2 regions of the Janthinobacterium sp. SUN176 genome follow, and region 1 is predicted to be linked to the other one. Evidence: predicted binding sites of a transcription regulator. Region 1 holds the regulator's gene; the other holds the start of a gene.
The links. The regulator FNR, encoded in region 1, switches genes on or off when oxygen is low (the NO sensors DNR and NnrR bind a similar motif). The targets are predictions, from matches to a motif close to TTGATNNNNATCAA.

Region 1 (7,193 bases):
GCCATGGAAAACACTTCCTCATCGGCGACGCGTGCCGGCTCGGCCGTCTGAACTTGCGGGCGCTTGGGCAGGTGGCGCAGGATGACTTCCATCATCTCTTCCACCACCACGGGCTTGGCGATGAAATCGCTGATGCCGGCCGTCATGCAGCGCTCGCGCTCGGACGCCAGCACGCCGGCCGTCATGGCGATCACGGGCAGGTGCAAGCGCAGTTCCGTGCGGATGATGTGGGTGGCGCTGAAACCGTCCATGACGGGCATCTGCATGTCCATCAGCACGATGTCGTAGCGCAGCGCTTCCGTGCGCAGCCGTTCCACGGCTTGCAAGCCGTCGCCCACCACGTCCAGGGTGGCGCCCATGTGTTCGAGGATGCCGCGCGCCACGGCCTGGTTCAAATGATTGTCTTCCACCAGCAGGAAATGCACGCCGGCCAGTTCCGTGCCCAGCGGCTGGTGCAGCATGCGCTGCTCGCCGCCGTCGTCCTTCGCGATCAGCGCCTGGTGCAGGGCGTCGAACAGGCTCGATCCCGTGATCGGCTTCATCAGCACGACGTCGGCCTCGGCCGCGCTGGAGATTTCTTCCAGGTGGTTGCGGGCGAACGCGTTGACCATCACCACGATGGGCTGGCGCTGGCCGCTGGCCGCCTGGCGGATGGCCTTGGCCGTGGCCAGGCCATCCATGACGGGCATGTGCCAGTCGGCCAGCACCACGTCATACGGTTGCTGCTGCGCCAGGCGTTCGCGGTACAGCTCGATGGCGGCAAAGCCGGAGTCCACTTCGTCGGCCAGCCAGCCCCACGCCTCGATCAGCTTGACGATCAGTTCGCGCGTGGTGCGGTTGTCGTCGGCCACCAGCAGGCGCAGCTGGCCCAGCGCCGGCGTGCGCCGCGTTTCGGCCGGTTGCGCCAGCATTTCGAAGGGCACGCTGAACCAGAAGCGGCTGCCCTTGCCTTCGCTGCTGGCGACGGCGATGTCGCCGCCCATCATGTGGATCAGCTGCTTGCTGATGGCCAGGCCCAGGCCCGTGCCGCCGAAGCGCCGCGTGATGCTCTGGTCGCCCTGGGAAAACGCGGCAAACAGCTGCTGTTGCTGCAGTTCCGTCATGCCGATGCCCGTGTCGCGCACCTCGAAGCGCAGCCAGGCGCGGCCGCTCTCGCTCTCGGCCAGGCTGACGGCCACCACCACTTCGCCGCTCTCCGTGAACTTGATGGCGTTGCCGGCCAGGTTGACGAGGATTTGCTGCAGGCGCTGGGCGTCGCCCACGAGGCGCCGCGGCACGTCGGGCTCGACGGCGATGGCCAGTTCCAGCTCCTTTTCGCCCGCATTCATCGTCATCGTCGTGGCCAGGGTATTCATGACTTCGTCGAGGTCGAATTCGACGGGCGACAATTCCATGCGCCGTGCCTCGATCTTCGAATAGTCGAGCACGTCGTTGAGGATGCCCAGCAGCGACTGGCCCGCCACGCGCACCATGGTCAGATACTTGCGCTGTTCCGTGTCGAGTCTGGTATTGCCCAGCAAATACACCATGCCCAGCACGGCATTGAGGGGCGTGCGGATTTCATGGCTCATGTTGGCCACGAAATCGCTCTTCGCGCGGTTGGCCGCCTCGGCCCGGTCGCGTTCCTGTTCCAGCTCCGCCGCGCGCGATTCGAGTTCCTGCTGCAGACGGTCGCGTTCGCTCATCAGGCCGTTGAACGCTTCCGTCAGTTCGCCGATTTCGTCGCGCTGCTGCACCGGCACGGGCGTGAAGCGGCTGCCGCTGGTGCGCAGGGCTTGCAGGGTGTCGCGCAGGCGCACCAGCGGCGACAGCAGGCGCACGGTGACCCAGCCCAGCACGAAGGCGGCCAGCAGCGAGGCGAGGATGCTCCACAGCACCAGCCGGTACAGCACGCCATCGAACGGTTCGAAGGCATCTTCGACGGGGAGCGAGGCGGCCAGCAGCCAGTTCACGGATTTCAGGCGCTTGAAGCTGTTGACGGCCGTGATGCCGCGGCTGTTGGTGCTGACCATGCTGCCTTCGCCATCTTCCTTCAGCAGCCGGGTGGTCGTCAGGTTGGCGTTCGGCTGGCGCGGTTGCAGCAGCCGGCTGGTATCGGGATGCAGCACGTAGCGCGGCACGGCGCCGCGCGTGAGGATGAAGTAATAGCCGCTCTTGCCGATCTTTTCCGAGCGCAGGCGGCCCAGCAGGTTGTCCTTGTACAGGCGCAGCACGCCGATCACGACGCCGGCCACCTGGCCATCGGCGGCCAGCACGGGCGCCACCATCTGCACGATGGGCATGCCGCTCGACTTGCCCAGCATCGGTTCGGTGATCATGGGCTGGCGCGTGCGCAGGACGGTCTGGAAATACTCGCGCTCGGCGACGTTGATGCCGGCGCGCCCCGCTACTTCCGGCATGTCGGCCACGACGGCGCCATGCGCGTCGAGCACCAGCACGTCATCGAACAGCACCAGCATCGAGCGGCGCGAATAGTATTCGCGCAATTGGGCGGGCCGGGCGATCAATTCCGGCGGCTGCTGCCTGGCCGTCAGGGTGACGATCTGCAGCAGCATGCCCAGCTTGTCGTCGAGTTCGGCGGCGGTGCGGCTGATCAGGGACGATTGCTGGCTCAGCAGTACTCGGGTGAAGTCGTCGCGCATGTGCTGCACCTGGATCATGGTGACCAGCGCGATCATGGCGATCGAGGTCAGGCTGGTGGCCAGCGCGACTTTTGCTTTAATGCCGAGAGGCTTCATGATTTCCTTTTCAGTACCGGGCGGCACAGGCGGCAGATAATGCTGTCAGGAATTTTCCTATCAATGCCCCAGCTTGGCAAGCGCCGCCGCGCAAATTGCCCGCCCCGTACGGGCTTTTGACGATGTTGCCATATAATTAAAGGCTGGACGTCGTTTATTCGCCGAATTTACGGTGAAATTGGCATACGGCAACCCTGTATGCGGCTGTATGCAGTAAACTTGTTGTTGCATTTTCTAAAAGGTACCGACATGACTGAAGCGCTACTCACTCCAACCTTGCCCACCGTGAACGTGGAGGCGTTGCGTGCGCGATGCTCGACCTGCAGCATGCATCAATTGTGCCTGCCGATGGGCCTCGATGTGGGCGACATGGACAGGCTGGATCAGATCATCGGCCGCCGCCGCAAGATCGTGCGCGGCGCCTCGCTGTTCCGTATCGGCGACTCGTTCCAGAACCTGTATGCGATCCGCCTGGGGCATTTCAAGACGTACCAGATCAATCCGGGCGGCGAAGAGCAGGTGACGGGCTTCCAGATGGCGGGTGAACTGCTGGGCATGGACGCCATCAGCGCCGACCGCCACCACTGTAATGCGGTGGCGCTGGAAGACAGCGAAGTGTGTGAAATCCCGTTTTCCAGCCTGGAACAATTGCTGGGCAACATGCCGACCCTGCTGCGCCATTTCCACCGCATGATGAGCCAGGAAATCACGCGCGAGCAAAGCGTCATGTTGCTTTTGGGTAACATGCAGGCGACGCAGCGCTTTGCCGCCTTCATCGTCAACCTGGCGTCGCGCTATGAAGCGCGCGGCTATTCGGGCAGCAATTTCCAGCTGCGCATGTCGCGCGAGGAAATCGGCAACTACCTGGGCCTGACCATCGAGAGCGTCAGCCGCCTGCTGTCGAAGTTCAAGAAGGAAGGCTGGCTGCGCGTCTCGAACCGGGAAATTGAAATCCTGCAGCCGGCCAAGCTGAAAGCCATTACGGCCGGCACGGACGTCTGCAAGTAACAGCACCGTCAAAACCTGCTGCGCGTCGCGCTTTGCGGCTTGCGATGCTCGCTGTGCTATAGCACAGCTGCGCTTCTCAACCACAAATCACTGCCGCTCGCTACGGTTTTCCCGGCGCTGTACGTTATAGCTCTTCATCCGCATGCAGCGCGATGCTGCGCTGCAGGGGCCAGGTCCAGATGCCGGACAGGCGCCACTCGCGTTTGTCGTTTTCCACCAGCACTTGCCAGCGGCTGCGCTCGAGCATCGGCAGCGCTACGGAAAAATTGCCGGCTGCGTCGGGCTGCACCAGCACCTTGATATCCTTTTCCGGCAGGGTCGCATGCGCCAGGTGCAGCTGCAAAGGCGCTTGATAGGCCTTGCCGAAGCTGTGCACGGAACCGGTCAGGCGCGCTGCAGCGACGTCATACGACAGGCGCGTATCCATCGCCAGGTCGCTGGCGATCGTGTCGCGCTTCAAATCCTGGTTGATCGCCTTGCCCTGCTTGTAATAATCGCCCACCACCAGCGCATCGGGCTGCGTAAACGCGATATAGCCCATGAAGCTGCCGACGACCACGGACAGGCCGGGGCCGATCATCAGCAGCCATGGCCAGCGATGCTTGTACCACGGTGCAACGGGTGCTTGCAGTTTCAGACTGTCGGACATGATATTTCTCCTGTTTAATCAGCCAGTCCCCGCATGGGGACCGGCCTTCCTGCAACTTCGTGGCGGCGGCGAGGGCACCCGGTCCCCGTCCGCCTTTCCTTGTTAACGCGGCACGATGAATACCGCGCTTTCACGCACATGCAGCGATGGGTCGTCCAGCGATTGCAATTCGATCGCAATCTTGTTCGAGCCCTTCTCTCCCACGCCGTGCGGCACGCGCAGGCGGATCGGCCAACCCAGCGTTTCCGTCGGCTGCAAGGTCACTTCTTCGCGCGTCAGCAAGGTCAGGCCCGGCAAGCCGGAAGCGCTGATTTTGAAATGCTGGCTTTGCTCCGACGTGTTCATGATCTGCAGGCGGTAGACGTTTTCGATCATGCCGTCTTCCACTTCGCGTCCCATGGAACCGCGGTCGCGGATCACGTCCATTTTCAGAGGCGTGCGCAGGGCCAGCGAAGTACACACGGCGATGATGATCAGGGCCAGGATGGAAGTGTAGATCAAGACGCGCGGGCGCATGGCGCGCTGGCGTATCTGCTTCGAATTGAAGTTGTTTTCCATCGCATGGTCGGTACTGTAGCGTACCAGTCCCCGTGGCCGGTCGACTTTGTCCATCACGCTGTTGCAGGCATCGACGCAAGCGGCGCAACCGATGCATTCATACTGCAGGCCGTTACGGATATCGATGCCGGTCGGACACACCTGCACGCACAGGGTACAGTCGATGCAATCGCCCAGCTTGTCGTTGTTGCCGGCCTTCTTGCTCATGGCGCCACGTGGTTCACCGCGCTTGGCATCGTAGGTGATGATCAGGGTGTCCTGGTCGAACATGGCGCTCTGGAAGCGCGCGTAGGGGCACATGTATTTGCACACCTGCTCGCGCAGCCAGCCCGCGTTGCCGTAGGTTGCCAGACTGTAGAACAAGACCCAGAACCATTCCCAGGGACCGAAGTTCAGCGTGGTCACCGACTGCGCCAGTTCCTTGATCGGCGTGAAGTAGCCGACAAAGGTAAAGCCCGTCCACAGGGCGATGGCGCCCCATACCAGGTGCTTGGCCGTCTTCTTGAACGCCTTGCGCACGGAGGGGCCCTGCTTGTCGAGGGCCATGCGCGCGCTGCGCGTGCCCTCGATGCGGCGTTCGACCCACAGGAAAATTTCCGTGTATACCGTTTGCGGGCAAGAGAACCCGCACCACACCCGCCCGGCAATGGCCGTGACGAGGAACAACAAATACGCACAGATGATCAGCAGGGCCGCCAGATAGATGAAATCCTGGGGCCACAGCACGACGCCGAAAATGTAGAACTTGCGCGTGGTCAAATCGAACAGCAGGGCTTGCCTGCCATTCCAGGTCAACCACGGCAAGCCGTAGAACGCCAGCTGGGTAAGCCATACGCATACCCATCGCCAGGTAGCGTAGCGTCCTTTGGCCTCGCGAGGGTAGATTTGCTCGCGGGCCGCATACATCTTGATGACTTGAGGTTCCATTTTTACTTTGCGGGTGCCTGCGGATTCGACAGGCTCCAGACATACGCCGACAGCACGTGTACCTTGGATTCGCCGAGGAAATCGCTGAAGGCCGGCATGGTGTTGCTGCGTCCCTTGCGTACGGTTTCCATGATGGTGTCGGCGCTGCCGCCGTACAGCCAGGTCTTGTCCGTCAGGTTTGGCGCGCCCAGCATCTGGTTACCCTTGGCATCGGCGCCATGACAGGCCATGCAGGCGCCGAACTTGGCCTTGCCCAGCACGGACTTGACGGGATCCGAGGTCGAGCCGGACAGGCTCAGCACATAATGGGCCACGTTCTCGACATCCTTTTCGGAGCCCAGGGCGGCGCCCATCGGTGGCATTTGCCCATTGCGGCCGTGCATGATGGTGGTCTTGATGATGTCGGGTTCGCCGCCATACAGCCAGTCCTTGTCGGTCAGGTTGGGGAAGCCCTTGTTGCCGCGCGCATCCGAACCGTGGCATTGCGCGCAGTAGGTCAGGAACAGGCGCTGGCCGATGGCTTGCGCCTGCGGATCGGCGGCCACCGTCTTCAAGTCCTGGCTCAGGTACTTGTTGAACAAGGGACCGTAGTCGGCTTCCGCCTTCTTCAGCTCTTCCTCGTACTGGCCCGTCGATTTCCAGCCCAGGCTGCCGGCATAGTTGCCCAGGCCCGGATACAGGAACAGGTACGCCAGGGAGAAGACGATGGTGATGTAGAACAACCACATCCACCAGCGCGGCATCGGCGTATTGAGTTCCTTCAAGTCCTCGTCCCAGACGTGGCCCGTGGTGCCGTCGGCGGGGGCGCCGGCCGGCACTTTCACTTTCGACTGCGAGTACAGCAGCACGCCGCAGCCGATGATGCCCAGCAGGGACAGCACGATGACGTAGATATTCCAGAAGCCGTTGGTAAAGTCAGCCATGGTTATGCTCCTTCGCCAGGGTCGTCTCGGCCTCGGCCGGATAGTCGAGCGCGTCGTCGGCGAACGGCAGGCGTGCCGCCGCGTCGAAGTCGCTGTTGCTGCGGCTGAACGTCCACCACAGGATGCCCACGAACGTCGTAAAGGAAACCACCGTCATGACGCTGCTGGCGCTGTCAAACAGGTTTTCGATTGCCATGCTAATTCCTTGTTTTGATTAATGTACCGAGGCCTTGCAGATAGGCGACCAGGGCGTCTTCTTCCGTCTTGTCCTGCAGCTGCGCGGGGCCGGCGGCGATCTCTTCGTCGCTGTACGGCTGGCCCAGGCGTTTCAGGGCGCGCATCTTCGGCATGATGTCGTCAGGCACCAGCTTGGTCTTCGCCAGCCAGGGG
Region 2 (7,193 bases), on a different contig from region 1:
GTACCGCCGACGGTACCTTGATCTACTACAAGGACTGGGGCAGCGGCCCGCCCGTCGTCTTCAGCCACGGCTGGCCATTGTCGTCCGACGCCTGGGAAGACCAGATGTTCTATCTGGCCTCGCGCGGCTACCGCGTCATCGCGCACGACCGGCGCGGCCATGGCCGTTCCAGCCAGCCGTTCGGCGGCAACGACATGGATACCTATGCCGACGACCTGGCCGCCCTGATCGCCGCGCTGGACTTGACGGGCGCCACCCTCGTCGGCCATTCGACGGGCGGCGGCGAAGTGGCGCGCTACATCGGCCGCCACGGCACGCAGCGCCTGGCCGGCGCCGTGCTGGTGGGCGCCGTGCCGCCGCTGATGCTGCAGACGGCCGATAATCCGCTGGGCTTGCCGCTGTCCGCGTTCGACGCCATCCGCGCAGGCGTGCAGGCCGACCGCAGCCAGTTTTTCCGCGACTTGAGCGAGCCCTTCTATGGCTACAACCGGCCCGGCGCGAAGCCGTCGCAGGGCGTGCGCGACGGTTTCTGGCGGCAAGGCATGCAGTCGGGCATGCCGGCCGCCTACCTGTGCATCAAGCAGTTTTCGGAAACGGATTTCACGGGCGACCTGGCCAGATTCGACGTGCCGACCCTGGTGATCCATGGCGACGATGACCAGATCGTGCCGATCGCCGCCTCGGCGCGCCGCACTGCCGAACTCATCATCGGTAGCAAATTGCTCGTGTATGCGGGCGCGCCGCATGGCCTGGCAACGACGCACAAGGATAGGCTGAACGAGGACTTGCTGGAGTTCTTGCGCACCTGAAGCGAGGGCGGGGGCCGTGACGGCGCGGCGCCCGCCGTAGCTGTTGCCACGCAGAACAGGCGCAGCCGGCATATTGTTGTGTATCGTTTAATGTTGGCAAAATCACGCGCCAAATGCGTGCGGATCGCCGATTTTTCTGGCTTTTTTACGTAGATATGGCGCAAAAAACGGCGTTCTGCGGCATGCAGCCACCCGGTAAGGTCCAGTAAAGAGTAAACTAGCAGATACACTCTTTCGCATTGGGCGATTCGAGCGAACTTGTGAGTGATTTCATGTCTGATACACCAATTTCCTTATTTTCCGACCTTAACCTGAGCGAGCCGCTGATTCGCGCGCTCAAGGATGTCGGTTACGAAACACCGTCGCCTATCCAGGCGGCGACGATTCCATTATTGCTCGCGAACCGCGACGTGCTGGGCCAGGCGCAAACAGGCACGGGTAAGACCGCCGCCTTCGCCTTGCCTATCCTGTCGCGCATCGATCTGAAACAAAGCTCACCCCAAGCCCTGGTCCTGGCACCGACGCGCGAACTGGCCATCCAGGTCGCCGAAGCGTTCCAGGTGTACGCCGCCCACATCCCCGGCTTCCACGTGCTGCCGATCTACGGCGGCCAAAGCTACGGCCCGCAACTGTCGGCCTTGCGCCGCGGCGTGCACGTCGTCGTCGGTACCCCTGGCCGCGTCATCGATCACCTGGACAAGGGTTCGCTCGACCTGTCCAAGCTGAAGACTCTGGTACTCGACGAAGCCGATGAAATGCTGCGCATGGGCTTTATCGACGACGTCGAACGCATCTTGCAAGAAACGCCGGAAGGCCATCAAACGGCCCTGTTCTCGGCCACCATGCCTTCCGTCATCAAGCGCATCGCCACCACCTACCTGGTGAACCCGGCCGAAGTGACGGTGGCCGCCAAGACGGGCACGGCCGACAACATCCGCCAGCGTTACTGGCTGGTGTCGGGCATGCACAAGCTCGACGCGCTGACCCGCATCCTGGAAGCGGAAGCGTTCGACGGCATGATCATCTTCGCCCGCACCAAGCTGGGTACGGAAGAGCTGGCCGGCAAGCTGCAAGCCCGCGGCTTCTCGGCTGCCGCCATCAATGGCGACATCCAGCAAGCCCAGCGCGAGCGCACGATCCAGCAGTTGAAAGACGGCAAGATCGACATTTTGGTCGCAACCGACGTGGCCGCCCGCGGCCTGGACGTCGAGCGCATCAGCCACGTCGTCAACTACGACGTGCCGCACGATCCGGAAAGCTACACCCACCGCATCGGCCGCACGGGCCGCGCCGGCCGCAGCGGCGAAGCGATTTTGTTCATCACCCCGCGTGAAAAGAACTTGCTCAAAGCCATCGAACGCTCGACCCGCCAGCCGATCGGCATGCTGGAACTGCCGACCATCCAGGCCGTCAACGACGTGCGTATCGCCAAGTTCAAGGAACAGATCAGCGAAACCCTGGCCTTGGGCGAATTGGAGCAGTTCCAGTCGCTGATCGAGGATTTCGAACGCGAGCAAAACATTCCCGCCATCGAAATCGCCGCCGCCCTGGCGAAGATGGCGCGTGGCAATGTGCCTTTGTTGCTGGACAAGAACAAGGCGCGCGAGCAAGCCACGTGGCAAGACGACCGTCCTGCGCGCCAAGACCGCTTTGACCGCCCTGAACGCAATGACCGTTTCGAACGCAATGACCGTTTCGAACGCAATGACCGCTTCGACCGCAACGAGCGCAGCGAGCGCCCGGCCTTCCCGAAAAAGGAACGCATCCAGCGTCCGGCCGACGCCGGCATGCAAACCTTCCGCATTGAGGTAGGTCATCAGCATGGCGTGAAGCCGGGCAATATCGTGGGCGCCATCGCCAACGAAGCGGGCATCGATTCGAAAAACATCGGCCGCATCGAGATCTATGACGACTACAGCGTCCTGGACTTGCCAGACAGCATGCCGAAAGAATTGCTGGATCAGCTGAAAACCGTGTGGGTGGCGGGCCAGCAGCTGCGCATCAGCCGCGACGGCGACGCGCCGGACCTGGCGCCGCCAGCCGCACCGCGCAAGCCGTTCGCCGCCAAGTCCGCGCCAGCGTTCAAGGATGCGCCGGCGGACGCGGGCGAAGTTGCCCCGCGCGCGCCGAAGAAGGAACGTCCACGCCCGGGCGTGACGGCGTACCGCATCGAAGTGGGCCGTGAGCACGCCGTTACGCCAAGCAACATCGTCGGCGCCATCGCCAACGAAGCGAACCTGGAAGCCAAGCATATCGGCCGCATCGATATCTTTGACAACTACAGCGTGCTGGACTTGCCGGAAGGCATGCCGCCGGAAATCCTCGACCACCTGAAATCGGTTGTCGTTTCTGGTCAGAAACTGCGCATCAGCCTGGACGATGGCACGACGGAGCGCAAGCCTGCGCCGCCGCGTCCGAAGTCGCCGCCACGTAAAACGTACAAGTAAGCCATTCCCACGGGCGCTCCGGCGCCTGTGTCGCGGATTGGAGACACATCCCCCACTGGCGCATTCGCGCCAGTTTTTATTTTCCCTCAAGAAATAAACATGGTTGCCGCGTTATGGTTGGCGGCAGGTATTGCCATCTGCCGGCAATGGCCACCGCTCCTTTGCATATTTTTATCGGTGCAAACGCCATATTTATTACCTGCTGCATCGATACATAATTTTTTATTAATTATTGTATATGCACGCAATTTAAATTTTGCATTTCAATAAAATCAATTGAGTTGAATCAAAGTAAATCCTAAAATATAAATAAATTGACTTTTATTAAATTGTTTGACTGGCGTCACTGTCGCCGAGGCGATATATCATGGGTGCTTGATGTGGTATATTGTTTTTATGTTTTTGTTATGCTAGTTGAAAAAAAATAGAGGAGCGACGATGCGGGTCAATACGCCTATCACGCAAAATGAATACGTATTAAATGAAGGCATGACGATTGTTTCCACCACGGATTTACAGGGAAACATCAATTACGCCAATCAGTATTTCATTGAAGTCAGCGGTTTTTCAGAAATGGAACTGCTGGGTGCGCCACAGAATATCCTGCGCCATCCCGATATGCCGGCCGAAGCGTTTGCCGACCTGTGGGACACCATCAAGACGGGCATGCCCTGGACCGGCATGGTCAAGAACCGCTGCAAGAATGGCGATTTCTATTGGGTCTTCGCCAACATCACGCCCGTCATCGAAAGCGGCCGCCCGATCGGCTATATGTCCGTGCGCACCAAGCCCACGCGCGAGCAGATCAACGAAGCGGCAGCCCTGTATAAAAGTTTTAAAGACGGCAATAGCGCCAACCTGGCGATCCGCAATGGCCGCGTCGTGCGCCAGGGCTGGGCCGCCAAGCTGGCCGAATGGCGCAAGTTGAGCCTGTCGCAAGACCTGGCCCTGCATTGCATCGTCTTCGGCGTGGTGCTGGCCATCCTCGGCTGCGCCGTGTGGAATATCGACGGTGACACGAGCACGGCCACGCGCAGCTGGCTCAGCGGTGCCGCCGCCGCCGCCGTGGCGCTGATGCTGTATTTCTGGGCCCATCTGCACAATTCCCTCGTCGCCCCGCTGGGCGACGCCATCACGGTAGCGCGCAAGATGGCCGGCGGCGACTTGACGGGCGTCATCGACAAGGTGCGCGACGATGACATGGGTCAATTGATGGCGGCCTTGCGCCAGACCAACATCAACTTGCACAGCATCATCGGCGACGTGCGCGCCAACTTCGAGGATATCCGCATCACCACGGCAGAAATTGCCACGGGCAATATGGACTTGTCCAGCCGCACGGAATCGCAGGCGTCCAGCCTCGAGCAGACGGCGGCCAGCATGGAAGAACTGACGTCGACCGTGCAAAACAGCGCCGACCATGTGGCCACGGCCAACGACCTGGCGGCGCAAGCGTCCACCGTGGCGGCCAAGGGCGGCACCATCGTCAGCGAAGTGGTCACCACGATGGATGAGATCAGCTCGTCGTCGCGCAAGATTCTCGACATTATCGGCTTGATCGACGGCATCGCCTTCCAGACGAATATCCTCGCCTTGAACGCGGCCGTGGAAGCGGCTCGCGCGGGCGAGCACGGCCGCGGCTTCGCCGTCGTGGCCGGCGAAGTGCGCAGCCTGGCGCAGCGTTCGGCAACGGCCGCGAAAGAAGTGAAAAACCTGATCGACCATTCGATTGCCACCGTGAACGCGGGCAGCGTGCTGACCAGCAATGCGGGCGCCACCATGGCGGAAGTGATCGCCTCGGTAGCCCGCGTGACGGAAGTGATGGACGAGATTTCCTCGACCACGCGCGAGCAGAACCAGGGCATCGGGCAAGTCAACCAGGCCGTCATCCACATGGATGGCATCACGCAGCAGAATGCGGCGCTGGTGGAGCAGGCGGCTGCGGCCGCGACTAACCTGGCGCAGCGCACCGACAGCGTGGCCCAGTCGATCGGCATTTTCAAGCTGAAGGCGTCGCCCAAGCGCAAGGTTGCCGGCGTGGGCCGCAGCGTGGGCGCGGGCGTCGCGTCGCGGGCCTTGCTGAAGGCACGATAAGCATGTCAGTCCCGCCAGCGCCATGCTGGCGGGAATCACTTCCGTACCTGATACACCTCGCCGCCGCGCACCTGCTTCACCACCCCATCCCCGCCAAACAGAATCACATATTCCCCCTGCGCGCCCGAGGCCGCCGGATAGGTGTACATCCACACTTCCTTGCCGCTGTCGAAACGGATGGACGTGCTGTCGCCCAGTGCGGCGCGCACCTGTTCGCGCGTGCTGTTGCCCACTTGCACCGTCTGTTCCAGGGTGGCGTAGGGCACATTTTTGCTTGCTTGCAAGGCGCGCGTGCCGGAGCAGGCGGCCAGCAGCGTCAACAAGATCAGCGAAAGCCACTTCATGGCGCCACCTCGTCCATGTAAGTAAATTCCAGCAGGGTGTCGTCCGGCCAGTTGCTATCCCACAAGGGCGCGTAATACGTGCGGTCAAGCAAGACCTGGCAATCGCAATAGGGCAGCGAGGCGGGCGTTTGCTCGCCGCCCGCGTACAGCATGGTGAACGGCAGCGCCAGGCGGCGCTCGCCGTGCACGAGGGTCACGCCGAACAGGGGACGGTCCGTGAAGAACAGATAATTGCCATCCGGCTCGGAACACACTTTATCTGTGCTGTAGAGCATGCTGGATAGCCAGGCGATGATTTGCGGGTCGTTCGAGATCAGGCCGGAATCCATGCCGGCGCGGCATTCCAGGCGCAAGTCGCCCAGGCGCCGCATGCCGGGCGGCAAGCCGGGCGTGATGACTTGCGCGCGCCAGCTCATGGTGGTGGCCTTGCGGTTGGCCAGCAGCACGGCGTCTTCGCGCGCCGCTTGCGCATTGCGCACGGGGGCAAAGCTGTTGTCCTCGGCCAAGGGCAAGGGGATGCTGACCGTGTCGCCGGCGATGCGCAACTGCACGCCCTGCATGTCCACGCCGGGCTGGCGCGGCAGCAAGCGGAAGCGCAGCACGGCCTGCGGCGCCAGCGCATGGTCGCGCTCGAAGCGGTCCACGCCCTGCAGCATCTTGCGGTAGGACTTGTCGACGGGGTCGCGCGTGGCGTCCACCTTCACCTGCGGCACGGGCGCGGTTTGCGCCAGCGCAATAGGTCCATGGAGCAAGCCTATGATCAGCAGTAATCGATAAATACGCATGCCTGAATGCTACGCCTTTTTGCGCATCCGCCACGCACGGGTGTGCGTGTCTGTACTCGCTATCAGTATTCGCTGTATTTGCGCGCGTCGCCGCGCACCTGCTGCGCCGGGTATTTCTGTGCGTTCAGTTGCATCTTTTCCAGCACGGCCGCGTGCAGGTCAACGCCGCTCTTGTCGGCCAGGCGCACCAGGTACATCAGCACGTCGGCCAGTTCGTGGCGGATGCCCGTGCGCTTCGCCTCGTCCAGTTCGCTATCCGCGCCCGTGGCCAGCCACTGGTAGTGTTCCGCCAGTTCCGCCACTTCCACGGACAGGGCCATGGCCAGGTTTTTCGGCGTGTGGAACTGATCCCAGTCGCGTTCGTCGGCAAAGGCGCGCAGGCGCGCGCGGATGTCGAGCAGGCTGTCGCTGGGCGCGCTCATGCGGCCGCCTGCAACGGTTTTTCCATGAAGACACTGAATGGGTCGTCGGGATAGTCGCCGTACGGTCCGCGCCGCTGGTAGCCGTGGCGTGCGTACAGGGCGATCGCTGCCGGCTGGTGGATGCCCGTTTCCAGGGTCAGCAAGCGGCAGCCGCGCGCCAGCGCCTGCTCTTCCAGCAAGGCCAGCAAGCGTTTCGCCAGGCCCAGTCCCCGGCTGTCCGGGTGCACGTACATGCGCTTGAGCTCGCCGAAAGCGGGCGTGACGACGATGGCGCCGCAGGCCCGTGCCGTGC

Region 2: the regulator FNR is predicted to act here: its motif matches at 3,533-3,546, upstream of O3299_RS23840 (PAS domain-containing methyl-accepting chemotaxis protein).

What each region holds. Positions count from the first base shown of each region.
Region 1 covers NZ_JAPWIA010000002.1:65,864-73,056, reverse strand. The annotation lists gene O3299_RS19635 (response regulator) at 1-2,738, opposite strand, end outside; gene fnr (fumarate/nitrate reduction transcriptional regulator Fnr) at 2,988-3,746, shown strand; gene O3299_RS19625 (FixH family protein) at 3,871-4,395, opposite strand; gene ccoG (cytochrome c oxidase accessory protein CcoG) at 4,498-5,880, opposite strand; gene ccoP (cytochrome-c oxidase, cbb3-type subunit III) at 5,883-6,803, opposite strand; gene O3299_RS19610 (cbb3-type cytochrome c oxidase subunit 3) at 6,796-6,999, opposite strand; gene ccoO (cytochrome-c oxidase, cbb3-type subunit II) at 7,001-7,193, opposite strand, start outside.
Region 2 covers NZ_JAPWIA010000004.1:215,683-222,875, forward strand. The annotation lists gene O3299_RS23830 (alpha/beta fold hydrolase) at 1-809, shown strand, start outside; gene O3299_RS23835 (DEAD/DEAH box helicase) at 1,082-3,256, shown strand; gene O3299_RS23840 (PAS domain-containing methyl-accepting chemotaxis protein) at 3,695-5,350, shown strand; gene bamE (outer membrane protein assembly factor BamE) at 5,386-5,694, opposite strand; gene O3299_RS23850 (hypothetical protein) at 5,691-6,479, opposite strand; gene O3299_RS23855 (nucleotide pyrophosphohydrolase) at 6,542-6,901, opposite strand; gene O3299_RS23860 (GNAT family N-acetyltransferase) at 6,898-7,193, opposite strand, start outside.